2 regions of the Stenotrophomonas sp. Y-13 genome follow, and region 1 is predicted to be linked to the other one. Evidence: riboswitches for the same ligand, from Rfam matches in the RefSeq annotation. Region 1 holds a riboswitch; the other holds the start of a gene.
What was found. Region 1 has a riboswitch for thiamine pyrophosphate ahead of thiC (phosphomethylpyrimidine synthase ThiC). Riboswitches for the same ligand answer to the same signal wherever they lie in the genome.

Region 2: it holds a riboswitch for thiamine pyrophosphate, as region 1 does, so the genes downstream of both, ACJ7VY_RS14040 (TonB-dependent siderophore receptor) here and thiC (phosphomethylpyrimidine synthase ThiC) in region 1, are expected to answer to the same signal.

The regions. Positions count from the first base shown of each region.
Region 1 is NZ_CP176501.1:2,882,978-2,887,072, forward strand. Features, by position in the region: gene thiC (phosphomethylpyrimidine synthase ThiC) at 348-2,225, opposite strand; TPP riboswitch at 2,328-2,429, opposite strand; gene ACJ7VY_RS13055 (BCCT family transporter) at 2,705-4,095, shown strand, end outside.
Region 2 is NZ_CP176501.1:3,111,943-3,116,037, forward strand. Features, by position in the region: gene ACJ7VY_RS14030 (hypothetical protein) at 421-708, shown strand; gene ACJ7VY_RS14035 (GrpB family protein) at 771-1,307, shown strand; TPP riboswitch at 1,626-1,722, shown strand; gene ACJ7VY_RS14040 (TonB-dependent siderophore receptor) at 1,793-3,961, shown strand; gene pnuC (nicotinamide riboside transporter PnuC) at 3,958-4,095, shown strand, end outside.

The DNA of each region.
Region 1 (4,095 bases):
GCGCGGATATTAGCCTATGGCAGTTACCCGTGTACCCATGCGGGACGACACCAGGCTCTCTCTCGCCGACGCAATCCACATAATCCGTTTCAGAATTCGCGCCCCAGGGCGCGATTTTTTTTATCTGCCGTTCATTCTTTTGCAAACACCGTAGCACGCTGCAATCACGCAAACCCGCGTGATTGCAGCGTGCGCGGCCAATACGCGCCGCCGCACCGTTGTCACCGGCGCGGGCAATTCAACAAGCTGAAGAAAACATAAAGACAGATTCACGCCACTGCGCCCGTCCGCCGCGTGCGGGCGGGCGCGGCGGCGATCACCGCCGTGCCCGCGCGGGCACCGGCGCATCACTCGGCGCGGTACACCTGCGCACCCTGCGCGCGGAATGCCCTGGACTTCTCCTCCATTCCGGCCGCCAGCGCGCCGGCGGCGTCCAACCCGCGTTCGGCCGCGTAGTCGCGCACGTCCTGGGTGATCTTCATCGAGCAGAAATGCGGGCCGCACATCGAGCAGAAGTGGGCGAGCTTGTGCGCCTCCTTCGGCAGCGTCTCGTCGTGGAACTCCCTGGCCTTGTCCGGATCCAGGCCGAGGTGGAACTGGTCCTCCCAGCGGAACTCGAAGCGCGCCTTGCTCAGCGCGTTGTCGCGCACCTGCGCACCGGGATGGCCCTTGGCGAGATCGGCCGCGTGCGCGGCGATCTTGTAGGCCATGATGCCGTCGCGCACGTCCTGGCGATTGGGCAGGCCCAGGTGCTCCTTCGGCGTGACGTAGCAGAGCATCGCGGTGCCGTACCAGCCGATCATCGCCGCGCCGATCGCGCTGGTGATGTGGTCGTAGCCCGGCGCGATGTCGGTGGTCAGCGGCCCGAGCGTGTAGAACGGCGCCTCGCCGCACTCGCGCAGCTGCTTGTCCATGTTCTCCCTGATCAACTGCATCGGCACGTGGCCCGGGCCTTCGATCATGGTCTGCACGTCGTGCTTCCACGCGATCTTCGTCAGCTCGCCCAGCGTCTCCAGCTCGCCGAACTGGGCCGCGTCGTTGGCGTCGGCGATGCAGCCCGGGCGCAGGCCGTCGCCGAGCGAGAAGGCCACGTCATAGGCCTTCATGATTTCGCAGATCTCCTCGAAGTGGGTGTAGAGGAAGTTCTCCCGGTGGTGCGCCAGGCACCACTTGGCCATGATCGAGCCACCGCGCGACACGATGCCGGTGGTGCGCGCGGCGGTGAGCGGTACGTAGCGCAGCAGCACGCCGGCGTGGATGGTGAAGTAGTCCACGCCCTGCTCCGCCTGCTCGACCAGGGTGTCGCGGAACATTTCCCAGGTCAGTTCCTCGGCGCGGCCATCGACCTTCTCCAGCGCCTGGTAGATCGGCACGGTGCCGATCGGCACCGGCGAATTGCGGATGATCCATTCGCGGGTTTCGTGGATGTGCTTGCCGGTGGACAGGTCCATCACCGTGTCGGCGCCCCAGCGGATCGCCCAGACCAGCTTCTCCACTTCCTCGGCGATGCCCGAGGACACCGCGCTGTTGCCGATGTTGGCGTTGATCTTGGTGAGGAAGTTGCGGCCGATGATCATCGGCTCGCATTCCGGATGATTGATGTTGCACGGCAGGATCGCGCGGCCGCGGGCGATTTCGTCGCGTACGAATTCGGCGGTGATGCGGGGCGCCAAGGCGGCGCCGAAGTGCTCGCCCGGGTGTTGCTTCAGCAGCTGCGCGTCGCGCACCTCGTCCAGCCGCTGGTTCTCGCGGATCGCGACGAACTCCATTTCCGGGGTGACGATGCCACGCCGCGCGTAGTGCATCTGGGTGACGTTGGCACCGGCGCGCGCACGCCGCGGCAGGCTGCGCGCGGGGAAGCGCACCGCCTCCAGCGCCGGGTCGCACGCGCGGCCACGGCCGAACGTCGAACCCAGCTGGGCCAGGCATTCGCTGTCGCCGCGTTCCTCGATCCATGCGCGGCGCAATGCCGGCAACCCGGCGCACAGGTCGATGCGCGCGTCCGGGTCGGTGTAGGGGCCGGACGTGTCGTAGACCGTGACCGGCGGGTTGTGCTCGCCCCCGAACAGGGTCGGCGTGCGGGTCAGCGCGATCTCGCGCATCGGCACCCGCAGGTCCGGGCGCGAGCCGGGCACGTGGATCCTGCGCGAGCCGGGGATCGGCTGCGTGAGCGATCCGGAGAGTTGCTGTGCCTGCTGCTGCAGGGCGGAAAGCGGTGCATTCATCGGGCGTCGTCCTGTTGGAGGCCCACGCGGATGCACGGGCCGGACGAAGCGAAGGCGCGCCGCCACCGGCGCATGGACGCAGCCTGGGCAGGCGTCCACGCACGGCAACATTGCGAAGCTTCCCTACGCCGGTATCAACCGGATCAGGTTCCAAGGGACTGTCTCAACCGTGGCGCCAACGCCGCGGTACCCCCGCTTCGGGCGGCATTAGAACACGAAGCGGCCGGCCGGGTGGAACGCGCGGCCGGCACGCCACCGGCGCGGGCCGCGTGGCGGCGACGCGGCGGGCACTAACGGATTCGTGACGTCGGGTTCAGTAGGATGCGCCGCTGCCGCCGCCAGGCGGCCCCGTGCCGCCATGCCGGCCTCCCTCCTTCCGTGTCCGCGGGCAACCGGTTACGCCATGACCGGCGCCGCGGCGACCGGTTCCGCTGCAAGCCCTGGCTCGCCCCCCATCCCCAGATCGGAGAAGCTCCTCCATGGTGTTTCGTGTTTCCATCGCGCTGGTCGCCGCCCTGGTGCTGCTGGCCGGCATCGCCCCCGGCCCCTTCAACGACGTGGTGCAGGCCGTGCTGGTCGACGTCGTGCGCAGCGTCGGCTGGCTGTACCTGCTGATCGTGTTCCTGACGCTGACCTTCCTGCTGTACTTGGCGTTCGGCCGTTTCGGCAACCTGCGCATCGGCGGCGAGGACGCCGAGCCGGACTTCTCGCGCGCCAGCTGGCTGGCGATGCTGTTCGCCACCGGCATGGGCATCGGCCTGGTGTTCTGGGGCGCGGCCGAGCCGATCTCGCATTTCTCCAAGCCGCCCGAGGGGCTGCCGCCGCAGAGCGTGGACGCGGCGCGCGCGGCGATGCGCTACGCCTTCTTCCACTGGGGCCTGCACCCGTGGGCGATCTACGCCCTGATCGGGCTGGCGATGGCATGGTTCCAGTACAACCGCAACGGCCGCGGCCTGATCAGCGACATGCTGCAGCCGCTGATCGGACGCCACCACCGCGGTGCCATCGGCCACGCGGTCAACATCGCCGCGGTGGTGGCCACCGCGATCGGCGTGGCCACCACGCTGGGCTTCGGCACCATCCAGATCGCCGCCGGACTGCAGCGCGTGTTCGGCCTTACCGCCAGCGTGTCGGTGCAGCTGGGCATCATCGCCATCGCCTTCGTGCTGTACATGGCCTCGACCCTGAGCGGCGTGGACCGTGGCATCAAGTGGCTGTCCAACTGCAACCTGCTGCTGGCCGCGCTGCTGCTGGCCGCGGTGCTGGTGCTGGGGCCGACCGGCTTCATCTTCGACACCTTCACCACCACCCTCGGCGCCTACCTCAACCAGCTGGTGACCATGAGCCTGCGCATGTCGCCGTTCTCGGGCAGCACGTGGGTGGCGGACTGGACGATCTTCTACTGGGCCTGGTGGATCGCCTGGGCGCCGTTCGTGGGCGCGTTCATCGCCCGCGTGTCGCGCGGGCGCAGCGTGCGCGAGTTCGTGGTCGGCGTGGTGCTGGCGCCGACGCTGCTTGGTTTCGTGTGGTTCTCGGTGTTCGGCGGCAGTGCGCTGTGGGCGCAGATCAGCGGCCACGCCGACCTGCTGCAGGCGCTGGGCAACGGCTATGAGACGGTGCTGTTCGCACTGTTCGACAGCCTGCCCGGCGGCTTGCTGCTGTCGGGCATCGCGCTGGTGCTGCTGGTGATCTTCTTCGTCACCTCGGCCGATTCGGCGGTGCTGGTGCTGGCCAGCATGTCCACCGACGAAGCCGGCGATCCGCCGCCGGCGCGCAAGGCGGTATGGGGCGTGGCGGTGGCGCTGATCGCCGCGACCCTGCTGCTGGCCGGCGGGCTGGACGCGCTGCAGGGCATGATCACCATCGCCGC
Region 2 (4,095 bases), 230 kb from region 1:
TGGTCTCGTCGGCTGCCTTCAAGGCACAACGGAAAGTCACGCGACGCGCTTCTTCGGCAACATCGTCCTGCTATCTGGACGGCCAACACTCTCTTCTTTCTCGGCCTTATCTTCGGTGTCGCCCTGTATCGGATCGGCGGCTTCGACAACACCGACTGGCGACCACTCGGGCTTGGTTTCGGCCTCGCGTCTGTTTTGCCACTTCTGGCCATCTTCATAGTGTCTATCCTCTCCGGGAGAGACCCGCGGGCGGGATACGTTGCCTTCTCATTTGGTCAGGGCATGCCTCTCTGGGCTACCTACGGTTTACTTGGCGCAGGCTCGGTTGCTTTTGTGTTTGCACTTGCTAGCCTTGCCACCTAGCAATTCATTCAGGCCGACGCCGCTTCGCGGCGCGGCCTAATTCAGGCGTTAGCTGTTATGACCAACAATTCAGTGTCTTATCCAACAATCAGTACCCAATGGGCCGGGATGCATGGGGAGGGAATGCAGCTTGAGCTCTCTTGTGATATCTCCGGGGAAAAACATTACTTCGCGAGCTTTGTAGCTGATCCGGCGGATGAGTCACTGGCACTAGAGCTGACAGTATGTGGCCGTCCTGTTCGTATAGCCGTTGCGCAGCTAGAGTCCTTGATAGCCGCGGCTAAGAAAGACGTACATTCAGAAGCCTGGTATGACAAGCAGTTGCCTTCCGGCAATAGCAGCTAACAATTCACTCAGGCCGACGCCGCTTCGCGGCGCGGCTTAATTCCGGAGTTAGGCGGCGTGCAATGGATGAGCAAGAGTCCCTCGTAGCGGCGATCAACGAAGAAGTCAAACTCTGCGCGTACAACTCAGCTTGGCCGTCTCTTTACGAAGAAGAGCGCCAACGACTTCATGCACTGCTGCCCGGCACGATCATCGACATCCAGCACATCGGCAGCACGTCAGTTCCAGGGTTGATGGCCAAGCCCATCATCGACATCCTTGCTGGCGTGGCATCAATGGAAGTTGCAGAGTCGATTGGCGAAGTTCTGTGCAAATCCGGCTACACCACATCCGCTGAGTTCAACCGGTCACTCACAGATCGCAAGTGGTTCATGCGTTGGGCCAACGGCCACCGCACTCATCATCTGCATGTTGTCGTTCACGCGGGGCCTGTTTGGAGTGAGCGCCTCAAGTTCCGGAATGCGCTGCGCGCCGATCCTGACCTCGCAGCAAAGTACGAAAAGCTCAAGGTCCAAATGACTACCGAGCATTCACAAGACAGAGAGGCATATACAGATGCCAAGGCGCACTTCGTTCAAGCCGTGTCACGAGCCGCCTAACCCTTCCATCGAGAGAATGCTTTCCGGCCTACAGCCTCCAAACGCCTCTCATGTCAAACGTTGAACGTCGGCTTCTGGCCGATTTCTGCCGGTGACCAAACCCGTAGTCCGTCTGAGCGCTTCTACTGCGTCCAACTCGCTGGCGGCGGCGTCCAGTCCGATGGCAGAGCTTTCCGGCTCCTTGGCAGCACGTAAGGGGCTTCGCCGGGAAGGCTCCATGCGGGGCGAGCCCCGCATCTACGAGATGCGAGGCCCCATGCGCGCAAGCGCCCCCAAACCCACCCACGGGCCAAGCCGCGGCTTTTGTGGTCAAATACGCGCCTGAAGCGGGGGTGCCTGGGCTTGTCCAGGCTGAGAGAGTCCCTTGGAACCTGATCCGGTTTGCACCGGCGTAGGGAGCTTTGAGCAGCAGGCACACCGCCTTCGTGGCCGGTCGCGCGTGCGCGCCTTCGCTTCGTCTCCCCCCACGGCTGATGACGAAACGAATGAACCGCTGCCCCTCCCTTTCGCTGTTGACCGCCGCGCTGGCCGCGGCCCTGCCGCTGCACGCGCACGCCCTGGACACCGCCGCCGAGCGCTCGCCCACCGAGCTGGCTGCCGTGCGCGTACAGGCCAAACAACCCGGCGCAAAGGAGCCGCAGTCCAACAGCTTCGGCAGTGGCGACTGGAAGAACACCCCGGCCTCGATCAGCGTGCTGGACCGCGGGCTGCTCGACCGCCGCGTGGTGCGCACGCTGTCCGAGCTGGCCGACAACGATGCCTCGCTGGGCGACAGCTACGCGCCGGTGGGCTACTACCAGAACGTCGCCATTCGCGGCTTCGCGCTGGACACCGCCACCGGCTACCGCTTCAACGGCCTGAGCATCGCCGGCGAACAGCGGCTGGCGCTGGAGAACGTGCAGCAGGTGGAAATCCTCAAGGGCGAGGCCGGGCTGGCCGCCGGGGTGATCGCCCCGGGTGGCGTCATCAACTACGTCGGCAAGCGCCCGGCCGAGGTGCGCAACGTCACCCTGGGCACCGACGCCGAAGGCTCGCGCTACGCCGCCATCGACATGGGCCACTGGCTGACGCCACGCATCGGCGTGCGCTTCAACGCCGCCTGGGACAACAGCCACTCCTACATCGACCATGCCGACGGCCGCCGCAACTTCTACGCGCTGGCCACCGACTGGCTGATCGGCGAACGCGGCAAGCTGGAGGTGGACGCCAGCTACCAGACCAGCGCGCAGCGCTCGGCCTCGGGCTACCAGCTGCTGGGCGCCAGCGCGCTGCCGCAGCACGTGGACCGCACGCAAATGCTGGGCTACCAGCGCTGGCAGAAGCCGGTGGGCATCGACAGCACCAACCTCAGCGCACTGCACACCTACGATTTCAGCCCGGCGTGGCAGTCGCGCGTGTCGGCCAGCCACAGCCGCTCGGTGATCGACGACAACGTCGCCTTCGCCTACGGCTGCTACTACGCCGAAGCCTGCTGGGATGGCAGCGTGCCGGGCAACTACTTCGCGCCCAACGGCGACTACGACATCTACGACTACCGCAGCCCCGACGACACCCGCCGCAACCAGCAGCTGCGCGCCGAACTGCGCGGCCGCTTCGCCACCGGCGCGGTCGGGCACCAGCTGGTGCTTGGCGCCGACTACTTCCACCGCAGCGTGGACAAGCGCCGCAACGTCAACGCATACGTCGGCACCGGCAACATCCATGACCCCGCGGTGCCGCAGTTCGAGCCCTCGCCGCTGCAGCCGGGCCCCTCCGTGCGGCGCGTGGACAGCCGCCAGAAGGCGCTGTTCGTGCTGGACCGCATGCAGCTGGCCGACAACTGGCAGTGGCTCGCCGGCGGCCGCTTCGTGCGCCTGGACGAGCGCGCCTGGGACAAGCGCGGCAACCCCGAGCGCGACAGCCGGGTGTCGCACTTCCTGCCGCAGACCGCGCTGATCTGGAGTGCCAACCCGCAGCTCAACCTGTACGCCAGCTACGTGCGCGGCATCGCCCTGGGCGAGGAAGCGCCGTTCTGGACCAGCAACGAAGGCAGCTTCCTGCCGTCGGTGCTGTCACGCCAGCTGGAAGTGGGCGCCAAGTACACGCCCACCGACGCGCTGACCCTGGGCGCGGCGCTGTTCCGCATCAGCCGGCCGTTCCAGTACGCCAAACCGGACGCCAGCGACTACGGCTACACCTTCGTGCAGGAAGGCCGGCAGACCCATACCGGGCTGGAACTGAGCGCGCGCGGGCGCGTGGGCGACAACCTGCAGCTCAGTGCCAGCGCCAGCGTGCTGCGGGCGCGGGCGCGCGGCACCGGCACCCCGGCCTACGAAGGCCACCCGCTGATCAACGTGCCCACCACCCGCGCCAGCGTGCACGCCGACTACGCGCTGCCGTGGGTGCCCGGGCTGGGCGTGACCGGCGGCTGGCGCTTCGCGTCTTCCAACGTGGCCACCGCCGACGGCCGCGTGCGCGCCCCCGCCTACGGCGTGGTCGATGCCGGCCTGCGCTTCCGGCATGAACTGCACGGCCGCACGCTGGACTGGAACCTGAGCGTGGACAACGTGTTCAACCGCTTCTACTGGCGCGACACCGGCAGCAGCTCGGGCGACTACTACCTGTTCCCTGGCGCCCCGCGCCAGGCGCGGCTGACGGTGAGCTTCGCGCTATGAACCCGGCCCTGCTGGAATGGTCGGCGGTCATCGCCAGCGCCCTGGGCGTGTGGCTGATGGCGCAGCGGCGCATGCTGGCCTGGCCGGTGGGGCTGGTGTCCGTGGGCCTGTACGCGCTGGTGTTCTTCGAGGCG